Regions from separate parts of the Bradyrhizobium sp. 186 genome, predicted to be linked through region 1. Evidence: predicted binding sites of a transcription regulator. Region 1 holds the regulator's gene; each other region holds the start of a gene.
The links. Region 1 encodes PhoB, which activates phosphate uptake and scavenging genes when phosphate is short. Its sites were predicted from a motif close to TGTCATNNANCTGTCAT; they were not measured.

Region 1 (5,804 bases):
CGGCCGTGGAAGGCACCTTCGAAGGTGATCATGCGATAGCGGTCGGGATGGCCTTTTGCGGCCTGGTAGCGGCGCACGACCTTGATCACGCATTCCAGCGCTTCGGCGCCTGAATTGCAGAAGAACACGAAGTCGGCGAAGCTCTCACTGCACAGGCGGCTCGCCAGACGTTCGCCGTCCGGGCTCTGGAACAGGTTCGACATGTGCCACAGTTTCGTGGCCTGCTCCTGCAAAGCCTTGACCAGCGCGGGATGGGCATGGCCGAGCGCGTTCACGGCGACGCCCGAGGTGAAATCGAGATAACGGTCGCCATTGGTCGCGATCAGCCAGCAGCCCTCGCCGCGCTCGAAACCGAGGTCGGTTCTGGCGAAAACGGGAAGCAGATGCGGCGCGGCGCTGTTGGTCATGACGTCACTTGGATGTTGCGGACGGACTGAGCGTGCATTGCGCAGCGCACCATTGACCGGCCCGGAAAACGAAACGTGCCGCCTTTTCAGGGCGGCACGTATCACCATCTTATGCCTGGTAAGACGGGTGTCAATGCCGCCCGGAAAGCCTCGCGAAACGCTGAATCCGTAGTCTTGCGGTGACGATTTTCCGGCTTTTAGCCACGGAACATGTGGAAGCGAGTCCGCGGACTCTTGCGCGTGAGTCACGCCATATTGTAGCGTTTGGCTTGTCAGATACGACATCTCGTGCAGCGGTTCTGATCTCTAAGTCCTCATGTACCGGCGTAACGTTCGGGCGCACTTCGCGCGCCCGGCGAGCCTCAAGGGATTCTGGCGGCACGGGTTTTTCAAGGCTTAGGCATTCGCTGTGAGGCCCCAGCATGGTGGTGCGCAGCGAGGGAAAGGGTGCAATGACGGTTTTGACCTGGTCCGACGATCGCGTCGAGCAGTTGAAAAAGCTCTGGGAGGCCGGACTTTCGGCCAGCCAGATCGCGGCTGAGCTCGGCAATGTGACCCGCAACGCCGTGATCGGAAAGGTGCACAGGCTCGGCCTGTCCGGCCGGGCCAAGAGCCCATCATCCGCTGCTCCTCGGCCGCGCAAGGCGCGCCCCGCGCAGCATATGATGCGGGTAACCCGTCCGATCTCGCGCGGCAACACCGCGCTGGCGCAGGCCTTCGAGGTCGAGGAGGAGCCGGATCCGGTCACCTACGACAACGTGGTGCCGATGAGCCAGCGGTTGTCGCTGCTCGAACTGAACGAGGCGACCTGCCACTGGCCGGTCGGCGATCCCTCGAGCCCGGACTTCTTCTTCTGCGGCGGCAGGGCGCTCTCGGGCCTGCCCTATTGCGCCCAGCATTCGCGTGTTGCGTACCAGCCGGCAGCTGATCGTCGCCGCGCACCGGCCAAGCCGGGGCCGCGCTGAGCTGGTCGGCGATCAAGGCTTCACCGTCCAGGCGACGGCAGCTCGACTGACGACGGCAAACTCCATTCGCTGTCGTCCTGGACAAGCGCGCGGAGCAGCGCGCAGATCCGGGACCCATAGCCACCGAAAGATGTAGTTATGGGGACTCGGAGTGACCTTTTTCGCGCAACAACCACTCCCTGTGGTTGTGGGTCCCGGATCTGCGCTCCGCTCTGGACAACGCTGCGCGTTGCCAGGAGCTACGCTTGTCCGGGACGACGGCTGAGATTGTAGCCGCAGCCAAACTCAAGCCCGCTAAAATTTACGCCTGCTCCGCCTTCGCGAAACGATCGTCCAGCGCGTAGCCGGCGCCGCGGACGGTGCGGATCGGGTCCTGCTCGCGGCCGAGATTGAGCAGCTTGCGCAGACGGCCGATGTGGACGTCGACGGTACGCTCGTCAATATAGATGTCGCGGCCCCAGACGCTGTCGAGCAGTTGCTCGCGCGAGAACACCCGACCCGGATGTTCCAGGAAGAACTCCAGCAGGCGATATTCGGTCGGGCCGAGATCGATCGGCCGGCCCGAGCGCGCCACGCGGCGCTTCTCCCGGTCGAGCTCGATATCGCCAAAAGCGAGCACGGTGGCAAGCCGCTCCGGGCTTGCGCGCCTGAGCAGGCCCTTCACGCGCGCCAGGAGCTCCGGCACCGAGAACGGCTTGACGATGTAGTCGTCGGCGCCGGTCGCGAGCCCGCGCACCCGCTCGCTCTCCTCACCGCGGGCGGTGAGCATGATGATCGGGAGCTGCTTAGTATCCGGCCGGGTGCGAAGCCGCCGGCACAGCTCGATGCCGGACAGCCCGGGCAGCATCCAGTCGAGCACGATCAGGTCGGGGATATGCTCCTTGAGACGGGTGTCGGCGTCGTCGCCGCGCATCACCGTCTCGACGTCATAGCCGTCGCCTTCGAGGTTGTAGCGGAGAAGCTCGGTCAGAGCTTCCTCGTCCTCAACCACCATAATGCGTGCGCCCATGGTGTCGTCGCTCCTTAACTATTCAAGTATTCGGGACCGTCGTGGCGAAGGTCGTCATGTCGCCCTTCGGACGCTTGTCGGTCATGGCCTGACCTTCGATCATGTAGAACACGGTCTCGGCGATGTTGGTGGAGTGGTCGCCGATCCGCTCGATGTTCTTGGCGCAGAACATCAGATGGATGCAGAACGAGATGTTGCGTGGATCCTCCATCATATAGGTGAGGAGCTCGCGGAACAGCGAGGTGCAGATGGCGTCGACTTCCTCGTCGCCTTTCCACACCGCCATCGCCGCCGGCAAATCATGCGCGGCATAGGCGTCCAGCACCGACTTGACTTGCTGCTGCACGAGGTCGGTCATGTGCTCCAGGCCGCGGAACAGCTTGAGCGGATGGAAATCCGTCTCCAGCGCCGCGACGCGCTTGCCCATGTTCTTGGCGAGATCGCCGATCCGCTCGAGATCCGTCGCAACGCGCATGGCGCCGACGATCTCGCGCAGATCCACCGCCATCGGCTGGCGGCGGGCGATGGTCAGTACGGCGCGCTCCTCGATGCGCTTCTGGAGCACGTCGATCTCGACGTCGGTTGCGACCACGCGCTGGCCGAGCGCGACGTCGCGCCGGATCAGCGCGTCGACGGAATCGACGATCATGCGCTCGGCAATCCCGCCCATCTCGGCGACCAGCCGGGTGAGTTCCTGGAGGTCGGTGTCGAAGGCCTTTGCGGTATGTTCAGAACCCATGTCCCGTCTCCTCAGCCGAACCGGCCAGTGATGTAATCCTGCGTGCGCCGATCGGTCGGCGACGTGAAGATCTTGCTGGTGTCGTCGAACTCGATCAGCTCGCCGAGATACATGAAGGCGGTCTTGTCGGAGACGCGGGCCGCCTGCTGCATGTTGTGGGTCACGATCGCGATCGTGTAGTTCTCGGACAGTTCCTGGATCAACTCCTCGACCTTGGCGGTCGAGATCGGATCCAATGCCGAGCAGGGCTCGTCGAACAGGATGACCTCGGGCCGCACCGCGACCGTGCGGGCGATGCAGAGGCGCTGCTGCTGGCCGCCGGACAGCGACAGGCCCGAGGCGTTGAGCTTGTCCTTGACCTCGTTCCACAGCGCGCCGCCGCGCAGCGCCTTCTCGACGCGGACGTCCATCTCGGACTTCGATATCTTCTCATAGAGGCGGATGCCGAAGGCGATGTTCTCGTAGATCGTCATCGGAAACGGCGTCGGCTTCTGGAACACCATGCCGACCCGTGCGCGCAGCAGGTTGAGGTCGAGCCTGGTATCGAGGATGTTGGTCTGGTCGAGCATGAGCTGACCGGTGGCGCGCTGGCCCGGATACAGATCGTACATCCGGTTGAAGATGCGCAGCAGGGTCGACTTGCCGCAACCCGATGGGCCGATGAACGCCGTGACGCGGTTGGTGCCGAGCGTCAGGTTGATGTTCTTCAGCGCGTGGTGCTCGCCGTAATAGAAATTCAGGTTGCGCACGGTCACCTTGGCGGGCGCATCGGGCAGCACCGGCGCATGGGGCAGTCCGCCGGACGCGCTCATCGATACGGAAAGATCACTCATTTTGCGGTCCTCTCGGCGCCAAGGATGCGCGCGCCAATATTAAGGGCAAGAACGGTCAGGGTGATGAGCAGCGCCCCGCTCCAGGCCAGCTGCTTCCAGTAGGCGTAGGGGCTCTGCACGAAGTTGTTGATGGTGACCGGCAGGTTGGCCATCGTCTTGTTCAGGCTCAGGCTGAAGAACTGGTTCGACAGCGCGGTGAACAGCAGCGGCGCGGTTTCGCCGGCGACGCGGGCGGTGGCGAGCAGCACGCCGGTGATGAGGCCGGAGCGCGCCGAGCGATAGGCGATCCGCTTGATCACCAGCGAGCGCGGTAGGCCGAGCGCGGAGGCCGCCTCACGCAGCGCGTTCGGCACCAGCAGCAGCATGTCCTCGGTCGTGCGCAGCACCACCGGGATCACGATCACGGCGAGCGCGAGACAGCCGGCGAGCGCCGAGAAGCCGCGCATCGGCACCACCACCGCACCATAGATGAACAGGCCGATGATGATCGAGGGCGCGCTGAGCAGGATATCGTTGATGAAGCGGATCACCGACGTCAGCCTGTCGTTGCGGCCGTATTCGGCGAGATAGGTGCCGGCGAACATGCCGAGCGGCGCGCCGATGCCGACGCCGAGCACGGTCATGATCAGCGAGCCGACGATGGCGTTGAGCAGGCCGCCCTCGTTCGATCCGGGCGGCGGCGTGTTCTCGGTGAAGAGCTGGAAATTGAGTCCGGCCAGGCCGTTGTAGAGCAGCGTGATCAGGATCAGCGCGAGCCAGGTGACGCCGAAGGCGGCGGCGGCGATGCAGAGACCGCGGATCACGAAGTCCTTGCGGCGGCGGCGTGAATAGATCGGGTTCATGGCCTTAATTCCCCGCCTTCTGTTCCAGCCGCATCAGCATCAGCCGCGCGCCTGCGAGCACGAAGAACGTCAGCACGAACAGCAGCAGGCCGAGCAGGATCAGGCCGGACTGGTGCAGGCCGTCGCTCTCGGCGAACTCGCTGGCGATCGCCGCCGAGATCGTGGTGCCCGGCGCGAAGATCGAGGATGAGATCCGGAACGAGTTGCCGATGATGAAGGTCACCGCCATGGTCTCGCCGAGCGCACGGCCCAGCGCCAGCATGACGCCGCCGATGATGCCGACGCGGGTGTAGGGGATCACCACGCTGCGGACGACTTCCCAAGTGGTGCAGCCGACGCCGTAGGCGGCCTCTTTCAGCACCGGTGGCACCGTCTTGAACACGTCGACCGAGATCGAGGTGATGAAGGGCAGCACCATGATCGCGAGGATCAGCGCGGCGTTGAACAGGCTGAGATAGGACGGCGGCCCGGCGAAGATCGCGCCCAGCACGGGAACGCCGTCAAAAATCTTGATCATGAAGGGCTGGAAGGTGTTGGCCAGGAACGGGCCCAGCACGAAGAAGCCCCACATGCCGTAGATGATCGAGGGAATGCCTGCGAGCAGCTCCACCGCCATGCCGATCGGGCGGCGCAGCCATTGCGGGCAGAGCTCGGTCAGGAAGATTGCAATGCCGAGACCGACGGGAATGGCGATCAGCATCGCGATGAAGGAGGTGACGAGCGTGCCGTACATCGGTCCGAGCGCACCGAGCACGGGCGGATCGGCGGACGGCGCCCAGCGCTGCGTCCACAGGAACGAGAAACCGAATTCCTTCATCGCCGGGAAGGCGCCGACGATCAGCGACAGGATGATGCCGCCGAGGATGAGGAGCACCGAGATCGCGCTGAGCCGCGTGATCCAGTAGAAAGTGACGTCGCCAAGCTTGAACGCGCTCAACGCCTTGGCGCGGTCGTACGGTCCGGCGTCGTCGACGATATCGCTCTGAACGGCCATCTCTGCCACGCCGAT
Region 2 (5,804 bases), 680 kb from region 1:
CTGGTCATCGCTCGGTCTGAAGGGCGACGAGAAGGTCACGCTGCGCGGCCTGGTCGGCGACCTCAAGCCGCGTCAGAAGCTGACCGCGGAGATCGTCTCCAGCGACGGTTCGTTGCAGCGCGTTTCGCTGCTTTGCCGCATCGATACGCTGGACGAGCTCGACTACTACCGCAACGGCGGCATCCTGCACTATGTGCTGCGCAAGCTCGCGGCGTAAGCGCGGATTTGTGAACGGTGGCTCACTGCGAAGTGAGTAGAAGCTTAAACGAAGGCGGCCTATCACAAGGTCGCCTTCGCGCGTTTGCGATAGGCTTCAGATGGGCCGGCCTGGCGGAGAACCTCGCCCGGGACGATTGAATGTGCGGCGCCCGTAAGACTACGGTGACCATCCGGCGGTAAGATTTCCCTTTCACGAGCAATGGTGTGCGGCGTTCGACATGACAGCAATGACGGCTTCTCATCTGGTTTCGCGCTGGTCCGGTGCCTTCTGGTCGGGAGCACTCGGTATCTGTGCGATCGTCGCCGTCATCCGTCCTGCCGAGGCTGACCCCCGCGCCGTGGTCGAGCTCTTCACCTCGCAGGGCTGCTCGTCCTGCCCGCCCGCCGACAAGATCATCGGCGATCTCTCCAGCGATCCCTCGATCATCGCCCTGAGCATGCCGATCGACTATTGGGATTATCTCGGCTGGAAGGACACGCTGGCGGATTCGCGTTTCTCGGCACGGCAGCGTGCCTATTCGCGCATGCGCGGGGACCGTGAGGTCTATACGCCGCAGGTCGTGGTCAACGGCTCCACTCACGTCATCGGCAGCGATCGCGCCGGCATCGAAAGCGCGATCGGCAAGACCGACAACGGCGCCGGCGTGATGAGCGTGCCGGTGTCGATGTCGCTCTCGGGCAAGCAGATCAACGTCTCGGTGGCCGCGAGCAAGGAGCCCGCGATCTCGCATGGCGAAGTCTGGATCTGCTCAATTGCCAAGTCGATGCCGATCGCGATCAGTCGCGGCGAAAATCGCGGACAGCAGGTCACCTATCACAACGTCGTGCGCAACCTGCTCAAGGTCGGCGACTGGACCGGACGTTCGGAAAGCTGGACGGTGCCGATCGAGAACCTCACGCGCGACGGCGTCGATGGTGCGGTGGTCTACATCCAGGACGGCAGCCGCGAGAAGCCCGGCCCGATGCTGGGCGCGGCGTATACGTCGCTGCACTGAAGCGCAGATCGCTCCGACAAACCGGTCTTTGTCATTCCGGGGCGCGCCGCTTTGGCGCGAGCCCGGAATCCATTTCTTATCTTGGAAAATCGGATTGATGGATTCCGGGCTCGCGCTGTCGCACGCTCCGGAATGACAGCGAGCCGGAAACATCCCGATACAAACCAAAAAGGACCAACTTGCGTTGGCCCTCCTTGTCGTGCGTACAGACCCGATCCCGACGACCCCGGGGGGCTGGGGGCTGAGGAATCCGGAACCGAAAGGACCGGGTCAACGCACGTGAGTCTTCTCGCAATGCAGGGCGGCAGTCGCTAGGCAGAAAAGCGGCGATACTATGATTCCTGCTAACGATCCCGTGACGGTTTGCCGCTGCGGAGTTCCATCGCTGCGTGTGCATTGATCCGCGTCCGGTTTGGCAAGTTCGGCCGGGAACCTCTTGCGGCGGAGACCGGTTGGCGCGATCATGCAACCGTCATGATCCGCGATCCCGGGGGACGGTTTCGCGGACGCGATCATGCTGATGCGACAGGAGACGCTCCATGAGTCTGACGTCGGAGGATGCCGATCCGAGCGAGCAGCGCGCAGTCGCGCGCACCACTGCTGCGAACGCCCAACCCGGCCGGGTGACGTTCAACCGGCTCGAACTGCATCGCATCCTCAATCTCTACGGCCGCATGGTCGCCGACGGCGAGTGGCGCGATTATGCCATCGACTTCCTCAAGGACCGCGCGGTGTTCTCGGTGTTTCGCCGCGCCTCCGAGGTGCCGATCTATCGCATCGAGAAGGATCCGCGGCTCGCGCGCAAGCAGGGCATGTACAGCGTGATCTCGGCGACCGGCCTGATCCTGCGCCGCGGCCATGAGCTGGAGCGTGTGCTGCTGGTGATCGACCGCAAGCTGGCGGTGGTGTAGCCGTCGTAGGGTGGGCAAAGGCGCAACGCGCCGTGCCCACCATGTTTCCGCAGTCACCGCAGCATGGTGGGCACGCTTCGCTTTGCCCACCCTACAAGACTGAGGATTATTTCCCCGGCACCGTGCTTGCGCCCTCGCCGAGGTCGCGCTGCATCATCACCGTGTCGAGCCAGCGGCCGAATTTCAGCCCGACACTGGGATGCGTGCCGATCATCTTGAAGCCGCCCTTGGTATGCACGCCGATCGAGCCGGCATTGGCGGAATCGCCGATGACCGCGATCATCTGGCGGAAGCCGCGCGCCTCGCACTCGATGATCAGCCGCTCCAGCAACAGCAACCCGACGCCGCGGCGGTGGAAGGACGGGTCGAGATAGATCGAGTTCTCGACCGTGAAGCGATAGGCCGGCCGCGGCCGGTAGGCGCCGGCATAGGCATAGCCGGCGACGCGCCCGTCGAGCATGGCGACGAAATAGGGATAGCCGCCGTCGACCAGCGCGCGGTAGCGGCGCGTCATCTCCGCGAGATCGGGCGGCTCCAGCTCGAACGTCGCGGTGCCGTGGCGGACCGCATGCTCGTAGATGGCGGTGATGGCGGGAAGGTCGGCCTCGGTCGTGGGCCTGATTTCAAGTGCGGACATGGGGAGAAGATACCAATGGATCGCCCGGAAGCAACGCTCTTCATTGGCCGTCATGGCCGGGCTTGTCCCGGCCATCCACGCGCTTTCTTGGGGTGGCGAGAACGTGGATGCCCGGGACAAGCCCGGACGTGACGGAGAAAGTACGTCAAACAAAAACCCCGGCCTTTCGGCCGGGGCTCATGTCGTTCACTCCAGGCTATCGCTTAGTCGCGCTGGCCGAGGAGCTGCAGGAGCAGCGTGAACAGGTTGATGAAGTTCAGGTACAGCGACAGCGCACCGGTGATCGCCGCACGCTCTGCGATCTCGCCGCCGGCCGAGGCGTAGCCGTAGATGTAGTCGTTCTTCAGCCGCTGCGTATCCCAGGCGGTAAGGCCCGCGAACACCAGCACGCCGACCACGGAGACCACGAACTGCAGCACCGAGCTCGCCAGGAACAGGTTGACCAGGCTCGCGATGATGATGCCGATCAGGCCCATGAACAGGAACGAGCCCATGCCGCTCATGTCACGCTTGGTGGTGTAGCCATAGAGGCTCAGCGCGCCAAACGTGGCCGCGGTGATGAAGAATACCCGCACGATCGAGGTGTGCGTGAACACCAGGAAGATCGAGGACAGCGAGATGCCCATCAGCGCCGCGAACACCCAGAACAGGATCTGGGCGGTCGAAGGAGCGAGACGGTTGATACCGGCCGAAATCACGAACACCATGGCGAGCGGCGCCAGCATGAACAGCCATTTCAGCGGGCTCACGAACATCGCGTAGCCGAACGGCGTCAGGAACAGCTTGCCGACGCGGACGGCTTCCGGAGTCGGAACATCCGTCACGGCGGCCATGTAGACGCCGAGCGCGGCCAGGCCGGTGATGGCCAGGCCAACGCTCATGTAGTTGTAGATGCGCAGCATGTAGGCGCGCAGACCGGCGTCGACCGTCGCGGCGTCAACACGCCCGGCGGCCCTGCCGAAAGGAGAAGCGTAGTTACGGTCTAGGTCCGACATGGTCGAATTCCCGTTGGTTGGCCGGTCCGGCATGAGGGTCGCCATGCCGCCGGTTCGTCAAACTCTATCTCGGATACCGATGCCTGCCGACTAAATTTTGGCTAACAATCGGGGCTCCGAACCCAATCGATATGTGGGAAACTAACACATTCGCTGCAACCGTCCACGCGCGGCTGAATGTCGCCCTTAGCCACAATCCTGGCGAGCGGGCGTGGTTAACCGCAGGAATCGGGCGATTCTGCAACGGCGCGGCGACCCGCTACATTTTGTCACAAATTCCGCAACACCGTGGCGGGCTTTTTGTTCAACGCCAGCAGCGTGCCGGCGAGCCCAAGCCCGACGGTGACGACCAGGGCCGCTGCGACCACGCCGGCCGCGCTGCCGGCCTGCCAGACGAAGCTCAGCGTCATTACGCGCGTCACGATCATCCAGGCCGCGATGCTGCCGGCGGTCACGCCAAACACCGCGGTGGCAAGCCCGATCAGGAGATACTCAAGCGCATAGGCGCCGAGCAGCCGCAGCCGGGTCGCTCCCAGCGTCTTCAGGATCACGGCATCATAGACCCGGTGGCGGTGGCCGGCGGCAAGCGCCCCACCCAGCACCAGGATCGCCGAGATCAGGGTCACGGCGCTGGCGCCGCGGATCGCCAGCGCCAGATTGGTCACGACCGAGCCGACCGTCTCCATCACCTCACGCACGCGGACGCTGGTCACCATCGGGTAGGCGTCGGCCACCTGCTTGATGATCTTGCCGTCGCCGGCGGCGTCACCGCCGGCTTCCGTCAGCGTCGCGATGTGGGTATGCGGGGCGCCCTTGAAGGCGTTCGGCGAGAACACGAGAACGAAATTGATGCCGAGCCCCTGCCAGTCGATGTTGCGCAGATTGCCGATCCTGGCCGGGATGTCGCGGCCGAGCACGTTGACCACGACCTCGTCGCCGATCTTCAGCCCGAGCCCGTCGGCGATCTTCTTCTCCATCGAGACCAGCGGCGGGCCGGAATAGTCGGCGCCCCACCATTCGCCCTCGATGACCTTGGAGCCTTTTGGCAACTCACCGGTATAGGTCAGGCCGCGGTCGCTTTGCAGCACCCATTCGGAATCGGTCGAAGGCTTCAGGTCTTCGGCGCGGACGCCGCGCGCGGCGACGATCCGCCCGCGCAGCATCGGCACGTCTTCGACCTTCGCGTCCGGCACGATCTGGCGCAGATAGAGGTCGAACTGGGCGGCCTGCGTGCTCGGTATGTCGATAAAGTAGAAGGACGGGGCGTGGTCCGGGAGCGCCGCCAAGAACTGCCGGCGCAGATTGCCGTCGATCTGGGTGATGGTGACGAGCACCGCGAGCCCAAGTCCCAGCGACAGCACGACCGAAGGCGTCAGCGCGCCCGGCCGGTGGATGTTGGCGATCGCGAGCCGCAGCATCGGCAGCCGCGTGCGGGGCAGCCGCCGCGCGATCGCCATCAGCAAGGCGGCGACGCCGCGGAGCAGCGCGAACACGACGACGGAGGAGAGCACGAACACCGCGGCGATGCGCTTGTCGAACGACAGCCCGATCACGACGGCGACGAGCAGGGCCACGACGACGCCCATGAAGGCGAGATAGCGCCAGCGCGGCCGGTGCCATTCGTTGCTGATGGTATCGCGGAACAGGGCTGCGACCGGCACGTCATGCACGCGCCCGAGCGGCCACAGGCCGAAGGCGAGCGCGGTGAGCAGGCCATAGACGAAGGACAGCGCGAGCTCGTCGGCGTGCACGGCCGGCACCACCGGCAGCGGCAGCAGCTTTCCGAACAGGCCGACGATGGCGAAGGGCATCGCGGCACCGAGCGCAAGCCCGATCACCGAGCCGATCGCAGCAAGCAGTAGAACCTGCGCGAGATAGATGCCGAACACGTCGCGCCCCGTTGCGCCGACGGCCTTCAAGGCCGCGATCACCTCGAGCCGGCGGTCGATATGGCTCTTCACGGCATTGGCGACGCCGACGCCGCCAACCAGCAGCGCGGCGAGGCCGACCAGCGTCAGGAACTGCGTGAACCGGCTGATGTTGCGTT
Region 3 (5,804 bases), 3.0 Mb from region 1:
GACCCTATGCCGTTCAGATTTTCACTGAACGCGAAGGTGGTCGGCTCGGCGCCGCGGAAAATCATCGTCGCGCTGCGGATGCGCGACGCCAAGCGGCCGAGCGACATCGGTCATTCGATCGATCCTCGCCTGCTCGGGCTGTTCGTGAAATCGGTCTCGATCAACGGCGCGCCGGTCTTCACTCCGGCGGGCGCCGCGCCTTGATGGCCTTGCGCAGCGCCATCAGTGCTCGAGATCTTGCGCCTCGGTATTGGTGCGGCCGCCATTGCCGAGCTGGAGCCGGCGCCGGACGACGATATCGTCGACATGCGCGGTTTTGAGGCCGCTCTGCTTGGCGCGGCCGAGCCACGCGATGAAGAACGTCGCGGGCAGCGTCTCATCGAATGCATCGATCCGGTCGAGCGCGGCGCGGCGGATCAGCATGCATTGCTTGAGCTCGCCCGGCATGATCTCGAGGGCCGGCATGAGGCGCTGGCGTTGGTCTTCCGGTACGTCGGGGCTGACGAACTGCTGCACCTTGCCGAACACGGCCTCGACGTCGCTGTGATGTTCGAGCAGTGCCGATTGCAGCTCCAGCTTGCGCGGAGTCCAGAGGTCGTCCGCATCGCAGAACCCGATGAGCTCGCCGCGCGCCATCGCCAGGGCCCTGTTGACGGCAATGGCCTGGCCGCTGTTGTTCTGGGCGAGCGCGACGATGCGGTCGCCGAACCGGTCGAGAATGCCGCGCGTGCCGTCGATCGACCCGTCGTCGATGACGATGACCTCGCCGGGCGGGACTGTCTGGCCGAGCACGCTCTCGATCGCCTCGGCAATGTAGGCCTCGGCGTTGTAGGCGGCGATCACCACGGAGACCTGCATGTCGGCGTAGCCTCAGAGCCGTTCCAGTTGGCGGGCGAAGGCGGAGGGAATGTCCATCGGCGCGGTGCCGGTGTCGGCGAAGAACACCGGTGCGAGGCCTGCGATCCGCGCGACCTTGTCGGCGATCACGTTGGGCCATCCCGGCAATTCGTAGGCCGTGGTCGGCAGCAGCGCGCGAAACGCGTCCGACTGCCGGGCCGGCGCGAATTGGGGCGATGCCGCGCCGCGCCTGCGGGGGATGAAGATCGCGCGCAGCCGGCCGCCGCCGATCCGGTTCCCGAGATCGGCAAGGCTCAGCTCGTGGCGCGGCTCGCCGTTGAAGTCCGAGACCGGCGTGGTCTCGCCGATGAAGCTTTGAAACGTGTCGACCAGGGCAGGGCGCAGCCGCGCGGAGCAGAACAGCGGTTCGATCTGTCCGGTCTCGCTGTCGACCGCGACAAAATCGTCGCCCGCATAGTGCCAGCCGGCCTTCGCGCAGGAGAGCGTCGCGGTGGTCTTGCCGCTGTGGCCTTCGCCGGCCAGCAGCGTGAACCCCGCCGTGCTTCCGACCGCCGCGGCGTGAACGGCACACCAGGGCGTATCGTGCATCATGGCATGGATCAGCGAGATCGCCGGACGGCTGCGGATCCAGGGCGGTGCCTCGCCCTTGGGCAGCCACGCGATGCCGTGCCGTGCGACCAGGTCGATCGCGAACAGCACGGGAATGACGGCCGGCTGCCATACCGAATAGATCCCGTCCTCGATCAACAGGCGCGGGCGCTCGGCGGCTTCCGGCACCAGCGCGGAGAGATCATGGTCGGCGGCGGTGATGAAGCGCAGGTCGAGATCGAAATTGCCTGGTGCGCGCAGGATGTAAGCGGGCAGGAACGTGCCGGCCAAATCCTGCGAGGCAAATTCGAGACGCAAGCCGAACGGGCCGCAGCGGGCGTAGGCTTCGATCGGCTCCGATGCCGCTCTGGCGAAAACCGCCGTGATCTGCTGCCGGATGAGACCGCTAGCCTTCATGGGGCTCGCGGAGCGGCCAGCCTTCGTCGCCGGCGTCATGCACGGGATCCATCAGCAAGAGCTCCCGCAGATTGTCGAAGCGCTGGAATTCCGGGGCGGCGAATTCGTCCTTGAGCACCGGCGACCATCTCTCGGCGCGCGGATCGGCCTCGCCATTCGCGATGAGGCCTTCCGCCAGCATGCTGTCGATGAAGGCTTGCACCTGCTGCGCAATGGAGGCGGGATCGCCGCCGGTCGCGGCGGCACATGCGCTCGCGATCTCCTCAACCGTTCGGCCGGCCTTGATGCCGAGCCAGACCTGGGCGGCGCTGCCGTCGAGGTTGTAGTAGACGCCGTTCTGATAGTTGGCCAACACCACTTCACTATCAAACTGCTGGCTGATCAGCAGCGGCACCGAAACGGTGAGGGCCATGACTTGCTCAGTACTCACTTCAATTCCAAGAACCGCAATTCCAAGGGCCGCACGCTAGCATAGGCGTTCGGCTGCGAGAACTGCGCCAATTGCGACAATTCCGGGCAGCTAGACCGCCCCGAACGCCTTGAAGGTGATGATGGTGAGGGTGTCCTGGATGCCGGGCAGCACCTGCACCTTCTCGTTGATGAAGTGGCCGATGTCGGTGTCCTTGTCGACGTAGAACTTCACCAGCAAGTCGTAATGGCCGGCCGTGGAGTAGATCTCGGAAGCGATCTCGGCCTCGGCAAGCGCATTCGCGACCGTATAGGACTGGCCGAGCTTGCATTTGATCTGGACGAAAAAGGGAACCATTGCAGTCACTCCGAAGTCATATCTGGCGGGCTAATAGGCCAAAATCGGCCGGATTTAGCAAGCGAACTTGCTGCCTCCGGGCGCAAGCAAACTTGCTGCCTCCCGGCATGCGCGGTAGGACGGATCATGGCCCCGAACCAGCGGAAAATCGCCCCATGACGACGCCCGTGGCGCTCACCATCGCCGGCTCCGATTCGAGCGGTGGCGCCGGTATCCAGGCGGATCTGAAGACCTTTGCCGCGCTCGGCGTCTACGGCGCCTCTGTCATCACGGCACTGACGGCGCAGAACACAAAAGGCGTCACCGGCATTCACGCGGTGCCGGCCGATTTCGTCACCGCACAGATCGATGCCGTGTTCTCCGATCTCGACGTCGGCGCGGTGAAGATCGGCATGGTGGCGCAGGCCGCCAGCATCGATGCGATCGCAGCCGCGCTGTCGCGCTGGGCACCCCGCCACGTCGTGCTCGATCCCGTCATGGTCGCAACCTCCGGCGATCGCCTGCTGGCGTCCGACGCCGTCGACGCCCTGCGCACGAAGTTGATGCCGCTGGCTTCGGTGATCACACCCAACCTGCCGGAGGCTGCCGCTCTGCTCGACGAACCCGTCGCGCGAACCGAGGCCGACATCGAAGGCCAGGGGCGCCGCCTGCTGGCGCTCGGCTGTCGCGCGGTGCTGATCAAGGGCGGCCACGGCGAGGGCGCCGAGAGCACCGACTATCTCGTCAGCGCCGAAGGAACGATCGCGCTCGCCGCGCCACGCGTCGCCACCCAAAACACCCATGGCACCGGCTGCTCGCTGTCCTCAGCGGTCGCGGCGGGGCTTGCCAAGGGCGAGGATCTCGAGGGCGCCGTGCGCAACGCCAAGGCCTGGATCAGCGCGGCGATTGCGGCCGCCGACCGCTTCAGCGTCGGCCACGGCCACGGGCCGATCCATCATTTCCACAGGTTTTACTGACGTCGGCTTCGCGCGCTGCGTCGGCTCCCGTCGTTAACCAGTAAGGCCATGTCCCTCCGGGTTTTGCGGAGGCCTGTGCGGCGCCATGTCGCCTGATTGTCGCATGCGACTGATATTCGCGGGGAGAGCGAGGCGAGGTTTGATTCGTTATCTGAGGGTGCCTCAAAGGTTCAATCGGTCATCCCCCTGTCACGGGATATTGTTACAGGCTGTCGCATGGGAAGTTACGATGTGAGTGACGAGAGCCCTGAAAGGCGCTTTCGCACCTTGTTCATCTCCGACGTTCATCTCGGAGCCCGCGGTTCGCAAGCCGACCTTCTGCTGGACTTCCTGCGCTTCCACGACGCCGATACCATCTATCTCGTCGGCGACATCGTCGACGGCTGGGCGCTGAAATCGAGCTGGCACTGGCCACAATCGCATAACGACCTGGTTCAGAAGCTTTTGCGCAAGGCGCGCAAGGGTGCCAAGGTCATCTACATCCCCGGCAATCACGACGAATTCCTGCGCAACTATTACGGCACGCATTTCGGCGGGATCGACGTCGTCGAGAACACCGTCCACACCGGAGTGGACGGCAAGCGCTATCTCGTCATCCACGGCGACATCTTCGACCTCGTGGTGCAGAACGCGCGCTGGCTCGCCCATCTCGGCGACAAGGCCTACGACTTCGCGATCCAGATGAATCGCTTCGTCAACTTCTTCCGGCGCATGTTCAAAGTGCCGTACTGGTCGCTGTCGCAATGGGCCAAGCAGAAGGTCAAGAACGCCGTCAACTATATCGGCGCGTTCGAGCAGGCGCTCGCCGCCGAGGCGCGCCGCCACGACGCCCACGGCGTGATCTGCGGCCACATCCACTACGCCGTGATCCGCGACGAGGGCGGTATCCGCTACATGAACTGCGGCGATTGGGTCGAGAGCTGCACGGCGCTGGTCGAGCACGACGACGGCCGTTTCGAGATCATCACCTGGGCGGATCAGTTGCAGAAGGCGGTCCCGGTCGTGCCCGTGGCGGCAAGGGCAGCTTGATGCGCATCCTGGTCGCGACCGACGCCTGGCACCCGCAAGTCAACGGTGTGGTTCGGACGCTGACCAAGCTCGCTGACGCCGCCGAGGCGCTTGGCGTCGCGTTCACGTTCCTGACGCCGCAATCGTTCCGCACCTTCGCGATGCCGAGCTATCGCGACGTGCGTCTTGCGATGCCGCGGCCGGCGAAGATCGCGAAGCTGATCGAAGAGGCCCGTCCCGACAGCATCCATATCGCCACCGAAGGGCCGATCGGCTTAATGGTCCGCCGCTATTGTCGCCAGCGCAAGCTGCCGTTCACGACCAGCTTCCACACCCGCTTTCCCGAATATGTCCGTGCCAGGATGCCGGTTCCGGAATCCCTGATCTGGCGGGCGCTGCGCCGTTTCCACAGCAGCAGCCGGGCCGTGATGGCCGCAACGCCGGCGCTCGCCTGTGAACTCGGCGAGCGCGGCTTTACCAATGTCGTGTTGTGGCCGCGCGGCGTCGATACCAGCCTGTTCCACCCCCGCGCCATCGATCTCTGCCTGCCGGTGCCGGTGTTCCCGGTCGGCCGGGTCGCGGTGGAGAAGAATCTGGAGGCCTTCCTCGACCTCGATCTGCCCGGCACCAAGGTGATCGTCGGCGATGGGCCGGCGCGTGTCGCGCTCGAAGAGGCTTATCCGGATGCGATCTTCCTCGGCGAAAAGCACGGCGAGGAACTGGCGGACATCTACGCGGCGGCCGATGTCTTCGTGTTTCCGAGCAGGACCGACACGTTCGGCCTGGTCCTGCTGGAAGCGCTGGCGAGCGGCCTGCCGGTCGCGGCCTTCCCGGTGAAGGGGCCCCGCGACGTGATCGGCGATGCGCCGGTCGGCGCGCTGGATCACGATCTGCGCAGCGCTTGCTTCGCCGCACTCGACGTTTCAAGGCAGGCCTGTGTCGAATTCGCCGCCGATTATACCTGGGAGGCCTCGGCCCGGGCCTTCGTCGACAGCATTTTGGCGGTCGGCGCGGTGCTGCCCGGCCGGAACGGGGCGGATCTGGCGCGCTTCGTCGCCTGACGGGACAAAATCCTCTCGCTGAGGTGTCTTGCCCGCGCCTCATCAGCCGCGATAACATCGGCTATGACCGAACAGCCCCTTCCGATCGGCCCCGCCGATATCGACGCCGCAGCGCGCGTGATCGCGCCCTTCGCCATCCGCACCCCCCTG

Region 2: IVB18_RS49070 (DUF2794 domain-containing protein) is a predicted target of PhoB. The motif match lies at 1,674-1,690, and genes of this name have one in related genera.
Region 3: IVB18_RS16790 (UDP-2,3-diacylglucosamine diphosphatase) is a predicted target of PhoB. The motif match lies at 3,762-3,778, and genes of this name have one in related genera.

Annotation. Positions count from the first base shown of each region.
Region 1 is NZ_CP082164.1:529,871-535,674, reverse strand. It holds gene IVB18_RS02400 (aspartate aminotransferase family protein) at 1-407, opposite strand, end outside; gene IVB18_RS02395 (GcrA family cell cycle regulator) at 860-1,372, shown strand; gene phoB (phosphate regulon transcriptional regulator PhoB) at 1,674-2,381, opposite strand; gene phoU (phosphate signaling complex protein PhoU) at 2,404-3,120, opposite strand; gene pstB (phosphate ABC transporter ATP-binding protein PstB) at 3,132-3,953, opposite strand; gene pstA (phosphate ABC transporter permease PstA) at 3,950-4,795, opposite strand; gene pstC (phosphate ABC transporter permease subunit PstC) at 4,800-5,789, opposite strand.
Region 2 is NZ_CP082164.1:10,264,449-10,270,252, reverse strand. It holds gene acnA (aconitate hydratase AcnA) at 1-217, shown strand, start outside; gene IVB18_RS49075 (DUF1223 domain-containing protein) at 438-1,214, shown strand; gene IVB18_RS49070 (DUF2794 domain-containing protein) at 1,754-2,125, shown strand; gene IVB18_RS49065 (GNAT family N-acetyltransferase) at 2,232-2,762, opposite strand; gene IVB18_RS49060 (Bax inhibitor-1/YccA family protein) at 2,966-3,757, opposite strand; gene IVB18_RS49055 (FtsX-like permease family protein) at 4,027-5,804, opposite strand, start outside.
Region 3 is NZ_CP082164.1:3,520,132-3,525,935, forward strand. It holds gene IVB18_RS16760 (nucleotidyltransferase family protein) at 1-204, shown strand, start outside; gene IVB18_RS16765 (glycosyltransferase) at 223-846, opposite strand; gene IVB18_RS16770 (hypothetical protein) at 871-1,902, opposite strand; gene IVB18_RS16775 (PqqD family protein) at 1,853-2,275, opposite strand; gene IVB18_RS16780 (Lrp/AsnC family transcriptional regulator) at 2,384-2,629, opposite strand; gene thiD (bifunctional hydroxymethylpyrimidine kinase/phosphomethylpyrimidine kinase) at 2,785-3,585, shown strand; gene IVB18_RS16790 (UDP-2,3-diacylglucosamine diphosphatase) at 3,802-4,614, shown strand; gene IVB18_RS16795 (glycosyltransferase family 1 protein) at 4,614-5,654, shown strand; gene IVB18_RS16800 (threonine/serine dehydratase) at 5,718-5,804, shown strand, end outside.